3 regions of the Paenibacillus roseipurpureus genome follow, and region 1 is predicted to be linked to each of the others. Evidence: riboswitches for the same ligand, from Rfam matches in the RefSeq annotation. Region 1 holds a riboswitch; each other region holds the start of a gene.

Region 1 (5,873 bases):
TTGGGTGGAATCTCCGCCAACCGTTCAGCCAAATTACTCGCGTCACACGGTGCCGCTAACGTACCAATCACATGGGCATAGCCGAGCTCTGCCAGCTTACTTCCCACAAGCGGACCCAGGGCATCGCCTGACGAGCGGTCCGTCCCAATGCATACGAATGCAAGTGTCCTCGCGTGCAGCGATCGACTCTCCGCTATCCCTTTCAGAAGATCGCTTAACTCTTCTCCATTTACTTTTTTCCAAAACTGTTCCTGTAGCTCGATCTGATCTTCCCCCATGCTGGCCTCCTTCTAAGGCACTTCAGTCCTTTAACTTCCTTAATCTGTTACGTTCTATTCTTTCATATGGAGGCAGGCAATGTCCACTTTCCTTGCCCATACTGTGCGCACACCAAATAAGCGTTACTCAATCGAGCAAAGCCTATTCATGTTCCTTTTTAATGCCCACTATCCGCCTGGTCAATGCACGCGATTCATCCGAACAACCCGATAGTACAGCTGTGCGCTGATCTCTTGCTCGACTTCCAGATAGCCTTCCATATGTACGAAATCACCGATCATATAGGTGCTGGCATCCGTCGAATCTGCATGGGTTAAGAAAAGAAGTGCTGCCCCCTCATCGCCAACCACAAACCCCACTTGTTCCTTCACGTGGAACTTCTCAATAATTTTGCCGTGGTGTGATCGGACGATATGGTGGAACCGCCAAGCCCCTTCCTCATTCACGATAAAATAGAGTACACGATTACGATGTCCATTACTGAACTCCCTCGTTACACCAATCATGCAAACCTTCTCACCGATGCGCAAATACTCATCAATCACATGCGATTTCAGCCGCAAACGATGCACATTCTTACTTTGAATATAAGATTCCATTTCTCCGATCGAGCGCTGATCTTTGGGATCTTGCCTCGTTGCATAGAACACTTCGCGAATAAACGTGTCGGTCTGAATGTCCCTAGCACCTTTGAAATGATTATACGTTTTGAAAAATTGCTCAATGACCTTCCGAATCTCATCCGGAATGACAGGTCCCGATTCAACGCTTATCCCATGGTCTGTTCGACCCGACAATTTAATTTTATGAAACCAGCTTTTCCAGACACTGACTTGCACGGTGTACCCATCACCTACTTTCTTCCAACCATTCCTCCATTATAGGCGATAATTCTCAAAAATTCGACTAAAATCGCATGACGTTAAAAGAGCACCTGCTCGCCATGCTTCACCTTCGTGAAAGTCGTGACGAACAGATGCCCTTATTCGTTGGCAGGCTGGCGAGTCAGCCTCGGCCTTAAAGCACGCGCTTTGCACCTACATATCTGGATCCCCAGTAGGAGCTGGCGAGACTGTCTACGGTTACCCCGCTTGAGGTTGTCGCAGAAATGAATTGATTATTGCCCAGATAAATGCCGACATGATTGACGATATTGGATGCGAAAAATACGAGATCTCCCGCCTTCAAGTCCGTCACCCTTGTCCCTGCTTGATCATACATTTGCACCGAGGTGCGAGGCAAATCGATCCCCTTCGCTTCGTATAAATAACGGACGAAGCCAGAGCAATCGAAGCCCTTGGGCGTTGTGCCTCCCCATTGGTACGGAGTCCCTTGGAACGCCGTTGCCGCTTGGATAATCTGGGATGACAACGTTGGCTGCACAACCTTCGGCACAGCAGGTGCTAGCGGCGGCGCGATGTAGGCAGGCTTATGGCTGTTGCCATCTGCCTCAACGATCGCGATTTTGTTCGGATCGTTCCACACAATCGGAGATCCAAACGTTTCTGTAATGAAACGAAGCGGAACCACCGTGCTTCCTTCTTTCAACGTCGGGCTGCTTTCTAGTGTAACTGGCTTGCTGTTCACAAGCGCCTGGTCATTGTTCGTCGTCAATTGGATCTGTTGATCCTTGTTGACCAGCGTGACAACGATGTCGTCACCTTGCTTAGACCAGCCGACTTGGTAGCCAAGCTTTTCAGATAACACACGAAGTGGTACCTGAAGTGTGCCTTCCGCATCAATAAACGGCTGAACTTCAGGAAATTGAAGCAGCTGATCATTGAGCTGAACCTTCACCGAGTCGGCATCTGGTGCAGCAGCTTGTACGGATGGAGAAGTGAACACGGGTAGAGCTGCGCCAACTAGCACGCATGAACAAATAAGACTTTTTGCAAAAAGTTTCAAAAGATTGTGCCTCCTTGAAGCCTCCGAGGTTAGTTGACGGGTTCGGGAAGAGGTTTTCCCTAGTGCAGTCCCTTCGTCAAGATGCTGACGAGCTTTCTGTTCATTCACCCCAAGTAAAGAAGTCCCCCGTACGCGAGCTTTTGCTGCTCGGCGATTCGGCATTTTTTGTCTATGTTAGACTAGCACAATTCGTTTTGGGCTGGCAATATTTTCACCGTGGTAAGTGTTTCCAACCCGTTGTCTATATATCTGTTTCTATACTAAAAACGACCCATGCATTCAAATTTCGGAGATCTCTTTCTTTCTTATCAACCACTTTGAACTCATCCGTTTCAGGATCACGGATCACAAAGTAAGACTGATCGTTTTCCCGGTATAGCTTCTTCGCGACATCGATGGCAAATTGCTTCGTCATATTGGTTTCCCTCCATTGATCAAAACTATCTTTATTATAGTTGGGGATCCCCTTTAAGAAAACCGTCCTAGCGGGCGGTCGAACCCTTGGGGTTCAATTCCCTTGCATGAAAAAAGACCACCCGAAGGTGGTCTTTTCAGTAAGCGGGCGGCGGGAATCGAACCCGCGCGATCAGCTTGGAAGGCTGAAGTTCTACCATTAAACTACGCCCGCATATCAAAATGTAAGAAATGGTCGGGACGACACGATTTGAACATGCGACCCCCTGCTCCCAAAGCAGGTGCTCTACCAAGCTGAGCTACGTCCCGTAGTGTATAGAAAGTGTAAATGGCGCGCCCTGAGAGATTCGAACTCCCGACCTTTTGATTCGTAGTCAAATACTCTATCCAGCTGAGCTAAGGGCGCTTATGGAGCGGAAGACGGGGATCGAACCCGCGACCCTCGCCTTGGCAAGGCGATGCTCTACCGCTGAGCCACTTCCGCACGGTATGTTTTGTCGCTTGAGGCGACAAGGAATAATATATCAGGAATCTATCCCATTTGCAACTGTTTTTTCAATTCACCCATTATTTGATAAAAACCCCGCCAAACGGCAGCACTTCGCGCGCAATGCGGCGCAACAGACTATCCGATTTCATATGTTCATCTAATTTAGGGTCAGGCTTGCACGGCTGCATAAGCACATGCCCATGCCCCGTCATCTCCCAATGATAGTTCATATGTTGGCTGGCCAGCGTATTCCCATACACACTGAGGCGAAGCTTGGCCTGCCGCGGATACGCAACGAGACATTGCACATCAACATACAGGGGCTGCTCGGGATCCAAAGCCATCTTGAAAAGAGGCCCCGTGGTTAACAAACCCAAGGTGCCAGGCCCTTGAAACTGCATTTTCACCAGATCCTGCGTGATGAGCGTGTTCTTCATATTTTGCAAATGAGTCGTAAACGTTACTCCCTCTGTATAGAACAGCACATGACGAAACTCAAATAGGAGGTCATCCTCTGCCTCTAACGGCAAAACGGCCATGTTATAGCCCTCTGGAAGGCCTAACATCATCTGCGCTGGACCGCTCACCCGTGACTGGATGAATCGTTTTTTTCTCAGCATGCTGGGCAGCTTCATCAACGCGTCTTCGCGCTGCTCAGGCTTCCCTTGGAACGCAACGATTTGGTTGGGATGCAGAACATGCACAGCTTCGCCCTTCTGGAGCCGCATGGTGGCCATTCTGGCTAGCGCGCCTTCATTTACATAGATAACCTCCATCCCCAAACCCCCCGTTCACCTTCTACCGCAGTCCGCGCTTCTGTCTTCGCCATACGATCAATCGGAACACACGTCCTAGCAGGAAATAACCTACAACCAGGGCTGCAGCGGTAATCACCATGTAGAGGATTTTACGATTGCGCTGATCTTTATCGCGGGCAATTTGCTCCATCGCCTTCAAACGCTCTTGAAGTTGAGCATTATCCTTTTTCAGATCCTCATTCTGACGCAGCAGACGATCTTCGATCTCTTGCGATTGTTTAACCGCCTCGGCCAGCTTATCCTTCTGATCAGCAAGCTCTTGCTTGGTCGCTTCATAATCCTTCTGAATTTGCTCGACATGACCTGGCAGTTGATAAATATCTTTCACACGATCTAACAAAGAAGCGTGAGCAACAGGAGCCGCGTACAATAATCCTATCAAGCTGATCAGGACCATACCTGCTTGTCCCTTCCTCGCCATGTTCCGAATACACATACGACAGGCCTCCCCCACAGCTACTCGACATTATCTTCTATTTTAACGTAAAAATCACCCCCATACCACTTCTACTCGATGGGCCTAACTGGATAGCGTAAAATCGTTTTCAGCTTCGCTGGCTCAACCCGTCTAGGGTCCGATACATAAATCTCGTGATGCAGACCATGGATACTTTGTTGATTGTTTTCCATGTACGTCTCCATTTGCGACAGCGTCTCTGGCTCCGTGGAATAAGGTCCTACGTGGAGCATTTGTACACAGGTTCCCTCATGCAGGGTAGCATGATTAACATGCGAGATCAGAGTGAGCTCTTTCTTCTTGGCGGCAGCCGCCTCACGTGCCCTTGTTATTTGATCAACCGTCACGTAATCCGGCATACGTATGAGCAGCTTCCAATGCCATAGTTCTTTGGGGACCTGCAAGGCCGTTCTTGGATCTCCGTCCACCCACCACTGCCCCTCTAGCTTCGCAACGGTGAAATCTTGATTAAGCTTCTTATGATGCGCCTTCACGCTATAGGCAACGGTATACAACGCTTCTGTCGCGGCCGCAAAGCCGCTCTCATTGGGGTCCCCTTGTCCAACAATCGATACATAGGAAATTGGCCCGAATTGAACAAGCTGCGGCTTTACTGGGGCTGAGTAGTACGACTTGTAGGCTTTAGCTAAATCTAATTTTTCCATTAGACACTCCCCTTCCTTCCTTACTATACAACCTAAACCCTGACAACCAAATAGAAAAAACTTACCCACCGCAACAAAATGCGACAAGTAAGTTTTTCACCTATAAAATCGAATGTAATTATTCCGCAGCTGGTGGCGTGAATGAGCGTTGTGCAAACTCCGCATCTAGCATGTAGAAAGCATTGCTGTCTTTATCAATGCGTTTCAGCTTGTTAATGATGCTGTCGAACATCGCTTCTTCCTCTACCTGCTCATCAACGAACCATTTCAAGAACTGCATGGTAGCATGCTCTCGATCGTTTAATGCCAAGTCGGATAAGTGGTAAATCCGTTTCGTTACTTCTTGTTCATGCAAATAAGCATGTTCAAACGCATCTAGAATCGACTCATATTGATTCACTGGCGTATCCATGCCCGCGAACTTTACTTTTTTCCCGCGATCATTAATAAATTTGAAAATCTTCATTGCATGGAACTTCTCTTCTTCTGCTTGAACAATGAAAAAGTTAGAAAAGCCATCCAAACTTTCCGCAGCGCAATAACCAGCAATCGCCAAGTAGACGTGCGCGGAGTAAAATTCATAGTTCATCTGCTCATTGAGCGCTTCGGTTAGTGTATCGTTTAGCATCTGTGCACACACCTTTCTGGAACTGAGAAACTTTTGACTTCGTCAAAAGATCCCTATATATGGTTATCTCTTGCGTATTCCCCATACATACAAGATTACCAGAATCGCGTATACAAATACAAATGGAAGTAACAACTTCATCAAATCTATATTCAAACCATCACGCTTTCAGCCTTAGATGCCGCGATAATTTGCTTAATTTGTGCGTAAAGTAAGT
Region 2 (5,873 bases), 490 kb from region 1:
CATCATTTGATACAGAATCAGATTTCGCTGGAAGATTATTTGGTGCTCGATGAGTCGGTTATGCAGACGATGCTGACCTTCTGGTGCAATGAGAAGGACGCGATTCTTAGTGATATGTGCAAAAGGTTCCTGGATCGCAGGCTGTATAAATACAGTACTTTTGACGAAAATCAGGAGCATTTGATTCAGAGGATGGAGCATGTGATGCGAGAGGCGGGGTTTGATCCTTCTTATTATATGGAGATCGACTTTCCGTCCAATCAATCGTATGATGTATATCGCGCAGGCGAGCATGACGATAATTTGCCGATCCTCCTGCTGGATCATAAGGAAAACTTAACGGAAATATCCCATCGTTCGGAGATTGTGCAATCGATTAGCGGTTTTCAAATGGGGAAACATCATGTGTACTACCCTGAAGAGCTGCTCGAGCGATTAAGCGCCGAGAATTATGCTGATGTTTGGGCCATGCTAGGTGAGCAAGATTAAATAGATTTTATCAAGTTGGAGATCGAGGAGAAGAGACATGCTGACGGATTCACATACACATTTAAATGCAGAACAATTTAACGAAGATCAGGCTGAAGTGATTCAGCGCGCGTACGATGCTGGTGTCACGAGAATGGTCAATGTCGGCTTTAATCGCGAAACGATTCCGAGCTCTATCGCCCTTGCGGAGAAATACGATTTCATTTATTCCACGGTAGGTTGGCATCCTGTCGATGCCATTGATATGACGCCGGAAGATCTCGATTGGATCGAATCCCTGTGTCAGCACAAGAAAGTCGTGGCGATCGGGGAAATCGGCTTGGATTACTACTGGGATAAGTCGCCGAAGGACGTCCAGCAGCGGGTTTTCCGTGAGCAGATTCGTTTGGCGCGCAAGCTCGGGATGCCAATCGTCATTCATAACCGGGATGCGCATCAAGATATTGTACATATTCTAAAAGAGGAAAAGGCGTCGGAAGTCGGTGGCATCATGCACTGCTTCTCGGGGAGCTGGGAAACGGCCAAGCAGTGTCTGGATATGAATTTCCATATCTCATTCGGCGGGCCTGTTACCTTCAAGAATGCGGTTCAGCCCAAAGAAGTGCTCGCACAGGTGCCGCTCGACCGTCTGCTCATCGAAACGGATGCGCCTTACCTGACGCCGCACCCATTCCGCGGTAAGCGAAATGAAACGGGATATGTTCATTTAGTGGCCGAAACCGCCGCGGAAATTCGGGGGATGTCTCTGGAAGAGTTGGCTGAAGTTACAACGAATAATGCGATTCGTTTACTCGGCCTCAAGTAAGGCATTTTTCTTGAACTTGCGATGGAGTATGACTCCGCTAACGAAGCTAATGCAGATGAAACTTAACGCAGGTACGATGAGATAACGGATTGGAAGACCAGGCATGTAAGGAATGGTTAGCAGGACAAGCTCCACGGTAAGCGCCAACCATATGAGATAGGCCAAAGCGCGAGCTTTGCCTTGAGGTTCGAGCGGGTACATGCCAAGCCAGAACGTATACCGATGAGCTCGCTCAAGCGACGTTACCTGGATCATGGATATCGCCAGCGTGATAACCAGAATGATGCTGCGTACGGAAGCGGTGTTCGAAGCAGCGATGGCTAAGGCGCTAATCATGGTAATACGCAGGAGAATCGCGAACAATTCGGTTCGCAGCAATGTTTTGGTGTAGATGTATAGATAAGCTGAATCCTGTCGAAATGGGACAGCTCGCGTAAGTCCGCTGATCCAGCTTCGGCGGGCTATTCGCGTTGGCAGTTGAGGCACGTCAATGAACCAGTTGAAGAAGGCATAGAGTTTTGCCTGTTGTTGCTTTTCTTTGGCGATCAAATAGTCCCAACCAATGAAATAGCGTGACACATTGCGGAATACCGCCAGCCATATGAATAATAGAACTAATGCAGCTAGACTAGCCCAAAGGACGCTATAGTGAAATTGGATGGTGAGCAGGGCTAGCGAAGCTGCCCAACGTAAGCAGACGGAAGCGAATCTCGTTCGCTCAGAGACGAATCTACCTTCTTGCCAACTGGCGGATAGGTGAACTATTTTTAATAGAAGAAACAGGATGAGCATCAATAGAAAAGGTTGTGCCTTAGAGCCTAAACAGTGGTAATACAGCGGTGCCACGGCCACCCAAGCTAGTAGAAGCCAAACACTCTGCATGAGATAGCTATACAGGAAACTGCTTCTAAAATAGATGCCCATTTCATGCTCGATACGTAATAGAAACATGCGGTCTGCACTGCGAGTTAATGTTCGTATGGAGCTGGCAGATAGGGAAGGCGTGAGCACGAGAAGCACGATCCATAGGTACGGATAATCTGTCGGAAGATGCTGTAATGTTTTTGCATAATAATAGGAAGAAACAATGACAAGAAACAACAAGAAGCCGATAAAGTTGCTCCGTGCGGCGTACTGCCAATAGCCCATGGATTCCTTCCAATAATAATTAAATCTCTGCCTCCATAAGGCCTGTGTATTCAATGCATATGTAGTATCCTCTGAAGGGTTCATTGCGGATCTCCTTGCACGAGCTTGTAGAAGATGTCGTCTAATGACGCATGAGGCAGCACTGTTTGTGCGCGCAATTCGACTAAATCACCCTGTGCGACCCGATGCCCTTTGTGAAGTACGACATAGTTATCGCAATATTTCTCAATTGTAGACAAAATGTGCGAAGAAATGAGAAAGGATGCGCCCTTTCGCTTCATATGGACCATGAGGTCGAGTAAAGAGCGGATCGCGAGAGGATCCAATCCGAGAAAAGGCTCGTCGATGATGTATAGGGAGGGCTCGATTAAGAAAGCATTCATGATCATCACCTTCTGCTTCATCCCTTTGGAAAGGTGGCTGGCGAAGCTGTTAAGCTTGTCTCCCATCTGAAATTGCGCTAACAGCGATTGGGATCTAGTGGTGAAGTCGGCCTTGGATACACCGTACGCCATAGCGGTCAGTTCCAAGTGTTCACGGATCGTTAACTCCTCGTAGAGCTCAGGGCTTTCTGGGACATAGGCATACGTAGAACGATAAGCGATGGGATTCTCCGTTAAGGTTAACCCATTGATGTGAATGGATCCTTTCTGAGGTTGCAGCAATCCCAAAATATTCTTAATTGTAGTACTTTTACCTGCGCCATTGAGTCCAATTAATCCCATCATTTCACCAGGTTGAATCGAGAATGTGAGATCGTGAAGAACGGGTTTGTTTGGTAAATATCCCCCGAATAAAGCGTTTACTTGCAAGATGGGCCCCATCTCAATTGCCTCCCTAAATAGCAAATTATTGGTATTTTCGAATAGAGATCTTCCAGAATCATTATAAACAAATTTGAATTTTTAACCTAGTTTTAGCCACAGTGGTATAAGAAAAGGTGTATACGTACGTTATAGTTAGAGAAATGCAGATAAAATGAGGTTATATTTGAAAAATAATCGAAATTTGAGCAATTTAGCCCTTTTTAACGGGTGTATATCCCTTTACAGGTTGTGATTAACAGCGTAATATACTTTTCATAATAACTTAATATCCAATTTGCCAATTTTCCATTCGCTGAGTTCCAAATGTGGAAACGGGGGAACCACTGCAAGCTTGATTAGCGTTCATACGCTGGCAAGTGAGCAGATTGAGTATCAGGGGTGAATCAGAGACGTAAGCAAGCAGCTTGCGCCTCAGTAGGGCGACTCTCACGTCCGAATCCGTCAGCTAACCTCGTAAGCGTAAGAGAGGTAACGATTGTCGTGCGTGCTATTTGTATTTCACTATGCAAACTAAGCCAGCGAGAAGAGTCCTCTTCTTGCTGGCTTTTTGTCCACATACAGGGTTCTACACAGATCAGATGACATAAAATGACCTGGAATTCATAGGATGTTGAAGAGGTGAAAAGGGGGGGACGACCCGATTCGGCGTAAGTACCACCGATGACGGCGAGCACGTTAAGTTAACTAAAAACCTTAGTCGCGTCAAATTTTATCATGCTGTAACCTGGCGGCGAGGCTTTGAAGGAGGACCGAAGAAGTGGGCAGTATCTCATTTAGCGAGACCCATGTAAAACGATCATCCAGCATGTCCTTCGCATTGCGATGGAAGCATGAAAACTTGCGTTTGATTTTAAGCCTAGCTCTAATCTCAATCGCAATGACTTTCATGTTTTTGGTGTTGTTGTACGGAACGGCTACCAAGAGCGTATCCGTGGTTGTGAATGGACAAGAAACTATTGTGCACACGAAGCAATGGGTCCTGCAACGCCTACTGGATGAACAAGCCATAACGATTGGTGAACACGATGAAATTTCGAGCGCCCTGACGACCAAAATCAAGGGCGGCGATAAAATCGTCATCGAGCATGCTTCGCCAATTCAATTGACTGCTGATGGAAAGACCACCACTGTTTACACAACTGCAAGAACGGTAGAAAGTGCATTGCAACGTTTAAATATTGCACTTGGGGAGAACGATCGCATCACTCCCGAACCGACAGCCGCTCTCGGCGCTGGCGATGAAGTCAAAATCGTACGTGTGACCAAAGTGACGGAGGAAGTCTCTGAACCGATCGCATTCGAGACAGAGAAGAAGAGTGACGCTAATTTACTCAAAGGGAAAGAGCAAGTCGTTCAAGAGGGTAAAGAAGGCGTACTGGTGAAGAAGAAAGAAAAGACTTTCGAGGACGGCGTTTTAGTCGCGGAAGCAGTTGTGGGTGAAGAAGTACAAACAGAAAGTATTAGCAAAGTAGTTGCCGTTGGCACGAAGAATCCCGTTGTTGTGCTCTCCGCCTCCTCACCGAGTGTGGATGAAGTATCTAAGAATGGTGTCACCTTCGGTTATAAGCAAATTCTTAAGAATGTGAAGCTCACCGCTTATTCAGCGGACGCAGCATCGACGGGAAAAGATGAGGGTGCTTACGGTTACGGTAAAACCTATACAGGGACGACTGTAACGGAAGGGCGCACGATTGCTGTTGATCCCAAGGTGATTCCACTGGGTTGGTGGGTCTACATTGAAGGTCTTGGCTTCCGTCGTGCTGAGGATATCGGCAGCGGCGTGAAAGGCCAGATGATCGATGTTTATTTCGAAGATCATGGCTATGCCAATAAATTCGGAACGAAACAAGGATATACCGTCTACATTGTCGGTCCCAAAAAACCGTCAGAGAACTAACGTGTAAACGTTCGTTTCGGCGGGAACACTACCCTATACACGTAGCTTGGCGACTGCCTGCGCGAAAGAAGAGGAGACCCCTCTTCTTTTTCTGCGTACTGGGGGCTAGGAAGGAAAACGGTTCATGATTAAAGAGATGATCGTTGTCGAAGGTAAAGACGATACAGCTGCCATTAAGCGGGCTGTGGAGGCGGATACGATTGAGACGGGCGGTTCGGCCATCGGGCAAGCCGTGCTCAAACGGATCGCGCTCGCCCAGCAGCGCCGAGGCGTTATTATATTCACGGATCCTGACCACGCTGGTGAGCGGATCCGCAAGATTGTTGCAGCCAAGGTGCCAGGCTGCAAGCATGCGTTCATTACACAGGAGCAAGCTGCGTATAAGGGTGATATCGGCGTCGAGAATGCGACGCCAGAGACGATTCGCCAGGCGCTGCAGAACCTGCGCACGGAATATGACGGCGCGGTCTCGCAGCTTGCGATGGAAGATCTGATCGCCGCTGGCCTCATCGTGCACCCGGACGCGGCGGCTCGACGCTTGGCCGTAGGCAACGCCTTAGGCATCGGTTATTGCAATGGCAAGCAATTTTATAAACGCTGCGCGATGTTTCAGATTTCTCGCGAGGAATTCGAGGCGGCCCTCGAGCATTTGAATTGAATCAAGAGTACGAAAACCTATAGATAACGAGGTCTATTCTATGACGAC
Region 3 (5,873 bases), 2.3 Mb from region 1:
ATGCCCTCCAAATTCAGCAATTTAGCCAAGTTTTCTAGCTGCTCATTCGTGACATTGTGAAAGTCTGCATCCAATGACTGCTTGATCGCGATAGAAGTTGATCGCAAATCTCGCGCCAGCATCTCATCAAAGACGGCTTCACTTTCACTCTGATTGACAATTTTTGAAGCAATAGTCGACGTATAAATGTTAATTTTCTCTTTCTGATGGGAGACCAGAAGCGATTTGGAATGTTGATAGTAGGTAATATTCAGGCCGATTATGGCGATGAGAAAAATTAGTATCGTTTTGAACGGGAATTTATCTAATGATGCAAACATATGTAATGTAACTCCCTCGGCAATCTTGATGTCCTTCTATTATAGTAGAATTTTGTCGAAATTTGCACATGAATCTACTAGGGAAGATTTGGAACCCTATATTCGATGAGAATTATGATCTTACTTAACAATTACGGCGTCACCAAGCTGAATGCGACCTGGTTGAATTACAGATGCGTACACACCAAAGTGTAAATCAAAGGACTCATTGACATGTCTCAATACAGCTGGATCCTTCTCTAACGTCGTAGGGTCCACTGTAATCATGACACAACGTTCGCAATAACTGTCAACTTGAAAGATGACTTCTCCGATCGAAAGCTGCTTGCCAATCCAGTCGCCTTCTTGTACGGATTCATCGTTGACCTTCACAACGAAATTACCGCGAAATCTACGCTGGTCCAAATCTTTTTGGCATGCAGCCTCTAGCTTACGCAAACTTGCATCCGTGACAAGTAGAATACTGGCGCCATCAACCGATAATAAATGTGGATGCTCGGGATGAGCTTCCTTTAACCGTGACATGGTGATTGGCGTAGTTGTTAGGCTTTGTATTTCGGATAGCAACGCTTCGTTCCATCCGAATGTTTGGCCGTTGGCCGATGTTACTTGAATCTCGCCGTCCTGAAAGCTAGCCTGATAGGTTAACATTTTCGGAATATTCCGAGCGGTAACATACCGCGACCATCCCGATTTCGTCGTATCATAGAAAGTGCCATGACGATCACCTAACATGCCATAAGGTTCAATCTGACATTCGGATAAGCGTTCCCCAGCAAAAGATTTAATGGGATAACGGTTGATTTCTGTAATATGACCAACGATTGAATGCATAAGATTGAGCTCCTCCCGATCGCTAAAATTGCTTCAGCTTATTGTATCATGTTTAAAAAGCAAAAAAACCAGTGAACGTCGGAAACGTTACTGGTTTCTTCATCTTGCCTATTTTTACGTACTAATAAACTCTTGGACCCACTCGCCATTATAATAAGCGACACCAATTTGTGTGTAATTCGGACTTAGAATGTTTTGACGATGGCCAGCACTGTTCATCCATGCCGTCATGACGGCTGCTGGCGTTTGTTGACCCTTGGCAATGTTCTCGCCTGCGTACGAATAGCTAATCTCGTAACGGTTCATCATATCAAATGGGGAGCCATACGTCGGCGACGTGTGATCGAAATAGCCATTGTTGTACATATCTTTGGCCTTGTCCAACGCCATGGTTGTGAGGGCGCTATTAACGGTTAACGCTTTGAGCCCAGCTTTCGCTCTCTCCTGATTCACTAACGTCACCACTTGACTGGCAAACGTAGATTGCGAAGGCGTCGTCACTGTGTTGGATCCAGTCCCTGTCCCTGCCGTTTTGCTCGGAATAGTGACGTGCATACCCGACCAAATCATATTGGGGTTGGCGATCTGCGGGTTTGCTTTAATCAGTTCCGTCAGACTTACACCATATTTCTTAGAAATTAACCACATCGTATCATTCTCTGATACTGTATGTGTTGCAGTCGCGGCCATTGCCGCGTTAGCTCCGACAAGTAAACTCAAACTAAGTGCACCTGTTGCTGCCCATTTCATGTAACGCTTCATGTTGAAACCTCTCCTTTTTACGGCCTGCGAGGTTAGCTGTCGGATTCGGGTCAAAGAGTAATCACCCGGCCGCAGAAGCGGCTTCACCCCAAAGTTGGGTCCCCCGTGTTTCCTATGAAACTTCGGCCTTTATGTTGTTTGTGACCCGTTTGGGTCTTACAAAGTGTAACATGAGAGACGGTTTCAAACATGGCTCAAAATATGCCAATACGTCGCAAGTCAGGCACCATAAGGGTTTATGGATCGGCTTAATGAGTGAAAAACACGATCTGAACGAAAAATAAGACCGCAAATAAATAGAAAATGGGATGCACATCCCGACGCTTGCCTCTAACCACTTTGAGAATCGGATACACGATAAAACCAATCCCGATCCCCGTTGCGATACTATAGGTAAGTGGCATTAAGACCACAATGAGAAATGCGGGAAACGCTTCCTCCAGGTCATGCCACTCAATTTTGCGAAGCACATTCATCATGAGAAATCCAACTATGATTAACGTCGGCGCTGTTATCGCGGGAATGCTGGCAAGCACGGCAACAATTGGGGAAAATAACAAAGTTAGCGCAAGCAGCACACTAACGACCACGGCTGTCAAACCCGTTCTGCCTCCAACAGCGACACCTGAGCTGGATTCAATATAGGCTGACGTTGGACTTGTCCCTAGCAGTGCACCTGTTGTTGTCCCTACTGCATCGGCTAATAATGCCCCGCGCGAACGCGGAAATTTGTTGCCTTGCAGCAACCCAGCTTGCTCAGCTACCCCTAACATCGTCCCTGTCGTGTCGAAAAGGGTAATCAATAAGAATGTGAAAATGACCGTGTACATACTCCCTGTGAAGATATCGCTTAGATTAAGCTTAAAAGCTGTTGCCGATAGCCCAGAAGGCGCTGCAAGGATAGCATCAGGCATCGTCAGCAAACCCATCATCCAAGCGATCACTGCGGTAATTAACATGCCGAAAAACAAATAGCCACGAACTTTATAAGCTAATAAAATGAGGGAAACGATCAATCCGATTAAGGTCACAGCTGTCATCGGTACTCTCAAATCTCCCAACGTCAGCAAGGTTGCTGGAGAGGCGACGATGATTTTCGCATTTTGCAGGCCGATGAAGGTGATAAAAAGCCCAATACCAGCCGTGATGGCATGCTTCAAACTGGCTGGAATAGCGTCAAGCAAGACGTAGCGGAACGATGTCAACGACAGAATGATAAATAAGATTCCTTCAATGAAGACAGCCCCTAAAGCTACTTGCCAATCAACTCCCCCGCCGCCAACAACTGTAAAAGCAAAATAAGCGTTTAGCCCCATGCCAGGCGCGATAACGATCGGATAGTTTGCAAAAAGACCCATAATCAATGTAGCTATTATGCTCGCCAGCACCGTTGCCATAAACACGCCGTGAAAATCCATCCCTGTTGTACTCAATATGCCTGGATTCACAATAACGATATAGACCATCGTCAGAAATGTGGTCACTCCCGCGATAATTTCAGTCGAAATGCTCGTACCTCGTTCTTTCAATTTAAACAAACGCTCCATGCAGGCGCCTCCTGAGAATGAGATACGTTTATTCTCCCCAATATTTGGATTGTTAGTCAGCAAAACACCTCCTATCATGCACTAGCGCATTCATAAAAAGAATGCCGCTAGCTCCGATAACAGGAGGTGTTCGTCTCACCTATTTAGTTCGCCGTTTCTGTGCTCTTCGTCTTCTTGTTCTTTACATATTTATTAAGAAATTGAATAAGTGCTTGATAGAAATCACGTTCATTTTCTGGCTTGTAGAAACCATGTCCTTCACCTTGCTTGAGCATGTACGGCACATCCACGTCTAATTGGCGCATGGCTGCGACCATTTGATCGGATTCTGCCTTATTCACTCTAGGATCGTTCACACCTTGTGCAATCATGAGCGGTGCTTTGATTTGATCTGCATGTAAAAGTGGTGAAGCAGCTTCGAGTCGTGCTTTATCTTTGACGGGATCACCAACTTCTTGGTACATTTCTGGACGACTAAGCTCCCAATAAGGAGCCATCGTATTCAGGAATGTGAATAAATTCGAAGGTCCGACTACATCAACACCTGCTGCATACAAGTCCGGCGTGAATGCCAGGCCCGCCAAAGTGGCATATCCGCCGTATGATGCGCCATATATCGCAATTCGCTCAGGATCGGCAGTTCCTCGCTTGATCAGCCAATTCACGCCGTCCGTGATGTCGTTTTGCATGTTTCGTCCCCACTCTTTATCCCCTGCGTGGAGAAACTCTTTGCCATAACCAGTTGAACCACGATAATTCAACTGAAGAACGGCGTAACCTTGGCTCGCCAGCAATTGAACATCTAGATCAAAACCCCAGGAATCGCGTGCCCATGGGCCGCCATGCGGATGAACTACAACGGGAAGCTTAGAAGGTGGCAATCCTTTCGGCAATGTCAAGTAGCCGTGAATAAGGAGTCCATCTCTGCTTTTGAAGGAGATAGGTTGCATGTCAGCCATTTTCGTCGCATCCAAGTAAGGATTGATGTCAGCAATTTTATGTAGGGAATGACCTTTACGACTGTAGTAATAGTAACTACCGTACGATGTATCATCATTCGAATACACTAAGAAGTTCTCTTTATCGACGGAGCCAAGAATTTTCCATTGCGTCGTTTTCAGTAAGGATGAAATTACGCCAGCAACTCTTTCAAAGCCAGCATCTAGATAATTCGTCTGAATGTCATCTCCTTCGTAGGAGACAGCAAGAATGGATTCAGTCGCATACGAGACTAAGAAGTCATCGACATCGTATTGATCGTTCATATCAATGATCTCGGTTTCCTTCTTCAATATCGGATCATACACCACGAGCGCTTGTTTATCCCGGCCCACATCAGACACTGCGAACAGCTGCTTATTATCGAAGGAAAACATGACGGGAGCAAACGTATCCTTCCGATCGAAAGTTGCAATTTGATCAAAGGGTTTCGTCTCCTCTTCCCGATAAAGAAGTGTCTTCTTCTCCCCGTCTTTAGCTAACGCCGCTCTAATATGCCCATAATTATCCGTCAAATAAAACGCAATGTTCCCTGGATTCGTTTCTTGTACGGACAATTGCCCTGTTAGCAAGTTAATGCGATATACATCCATGATCTTCGGATCGCGTTTGTTCATGGTGACTAGAATGTCAATATCGCTCTCATTTTTACTTGGAATCACATCCAATAAGTCCGCCTTGACGTTGGGAAACGGCGTCAGATCCTTGTCACTTGAACCATCTATTTGGAGCGCACGGAGATGTGTATTCTCTGTTCCACCCGTATCCACAACGTAGACCAGCACGTTATTCGTAATCCAGAATATTTTGCTAATATATTCATCCTTGACGTTCGTAATTTGCTTACTCGCCGTTTCGCCTAGCTTCTGAATATAGATATTCATACGGTTATTGTCCGAAGGATGCAAATAGGCCAAGGTTTGGCTGTCTGGTGATAGTCGCATTACTGCTCTGTCTGGCAGACGTAAGAAATCATCCAAGGAGGTCTCGCCCGAAGTAGCAATTTCCTTTTGCGCCAGTGTACGAGAAAGGAATAAAACAAGCTGCGCACGCGTTACAAGATCCTGTGGCATATACGTAATTTGATCCGTTATGAAATTTTGCTTCAGCTTCACCACATCATCATGATGCCATTTCCCAATCTGGGCTTCGTCCTTCAGCCACGCCTGAATGCCATTGTCCTTCAGTTGGAAGGCACGTACGAGCAAGCTAGCCATCTGTTCACGCGTTAAGAACGAATCTGGTTCGTACATCCCATTATTGCCTTCAACAATGGCATGCTCCTTCAACGCATTTACAGCATCCACATAGGGGCTTTTCTCGGTAATATCAAGGAAACCATTCAGCGCTTTCGGCTTATTCAAATGTAACGCTTTACTCAACCAAACGGCTGCATCCCCGCGAGTAATCG

The links. Region 1 has a riboswitch for cyclic di-AMP ahead of MJB10_RS03280 (C40 family peptidase). Riboswitches for the same ligand answer to the same signal wherever they lie in the genome.
Region 2: another riboswitch for cyclic di-AMP. It lies ahead of MJB10_RS00935 (ubiquitin-like domain-containing protein); the one in region 1 lies ahead of MJB10_RS03280 (C40 family peptidase).
Region 3: another riboswitch for cyclic di-AMP. It lies ahead of MJB10_RS13085 (CAP domain-containing protein); the one in region 1 lies ahead of MJB10_RS03280 (C40 family peptidase).

What each region holds. Positions count from the first base shown of each region.
Region 1 is NZ_CP130319.1:699,263-705,135, reverse strand. Features, by position in the region: gene yyaC (spore protease YyaC) at 1-278, opposite strand, end outside; gene MJB10_RS03285 (hypothetical protein) at 459-1,118, opposite strand; gene MJB10_RS03280 (C40 family peptidase) at 1,297-2,184, opposite strand; cyclic di-AMP (ydaO/yuaA leader) riboswitch at 2,188-2,355, opposite strand; gene MJB10_RS03275 (hypothetical protein) at 2,426-2,599, opposite strand; tRNA gene MJB10_RS03270 (tRNA-Gly) at 2,742-2,812, opposite strand; tRNA gene MJB10_RS03265 (tRNA-Pro) at 2,831-2,907, opposite strand; tRNA gene MJB10_RS03260 (tRNA-Arg) at 2,928-3,004, opposite strand; tRNA gene MJB10_RS03255 (tRNA-Gly) at 3,008-3,082, opposite strand; gene MJB10_RS03250 (AIM24 family protein) at 3,166-3,864, opposite strand; gene MJB10_RS03245 (hypothetical protein) at 3,887-4,342, opposite strand; gene MJB10_RS03240 (GyrI-like domain-containing protein) at 4,414-5,028, opposite strand; gene MJB10_RS03235 (ferritin) at 5,147-5,656, opposite strand; gene MJB10_RS03230 (DUF1450 domain-containing protein) at 5,809-5,873, opposite strand, start outside.
Region 2 is NZ_CP130319.1:207,427-213,299, forward strand. Features, by position in the region: gene MJB10_RS00915 (HD domain-containing protein) at 1-489, shown strand, start outside; gene MJB10_RS00920 (TatD family hydrolase) at 527-1,294, shown strand; gene MJB10_RS00925 (ABC transporter permease) at 1,277-2,527, opposite strand; gene MJB10_RS00930 (ABC transporter ATP-binding protein) at 2,524-3,273, opposite strand; cyclic di-AMP (ydaO/yuaA leader) riboswitch at 3,551-3,745, shown strand; gene MJB10_RS00935 (ubiquitin-like domain-containing protein) at 4,028-5,167, shown strand; gene rnmV (ribonuclease M5) at 5,292-5,825, shown strand; gene rsmA (16S rRNA (adenine(1518)-N(6)/adenine(1519)-N(6))-dimethyltransferase RsmA) at 5,866-5,873, shown strand, end outside.
Region 3 is NZ_CP130319.1:2,953,516-2,959,388, forward strand. Features, by position in the region: gene MJB10_RS13075 (sensor histidine kinase) at 1-320, opposite strand, end outside; gene MJB10_RS13080 (MOSC domain-containing protein) at 441-1,154, opposite strand; gene MJB10_RS13085 (CAP domain-containing protein) at 1,269-1,916, opposite strand; cyclic di-AMP (ydaO/yuaA leader) riboswitch at 1,923-2,054, opposite strand; gene MJB10_RS13090 (NCS2 family permease) at 2,165-3,463, opposite strand; gene MJB10_RS13095 (S9 family peptidase) at 3,607-5,873, opposite strand, start outside.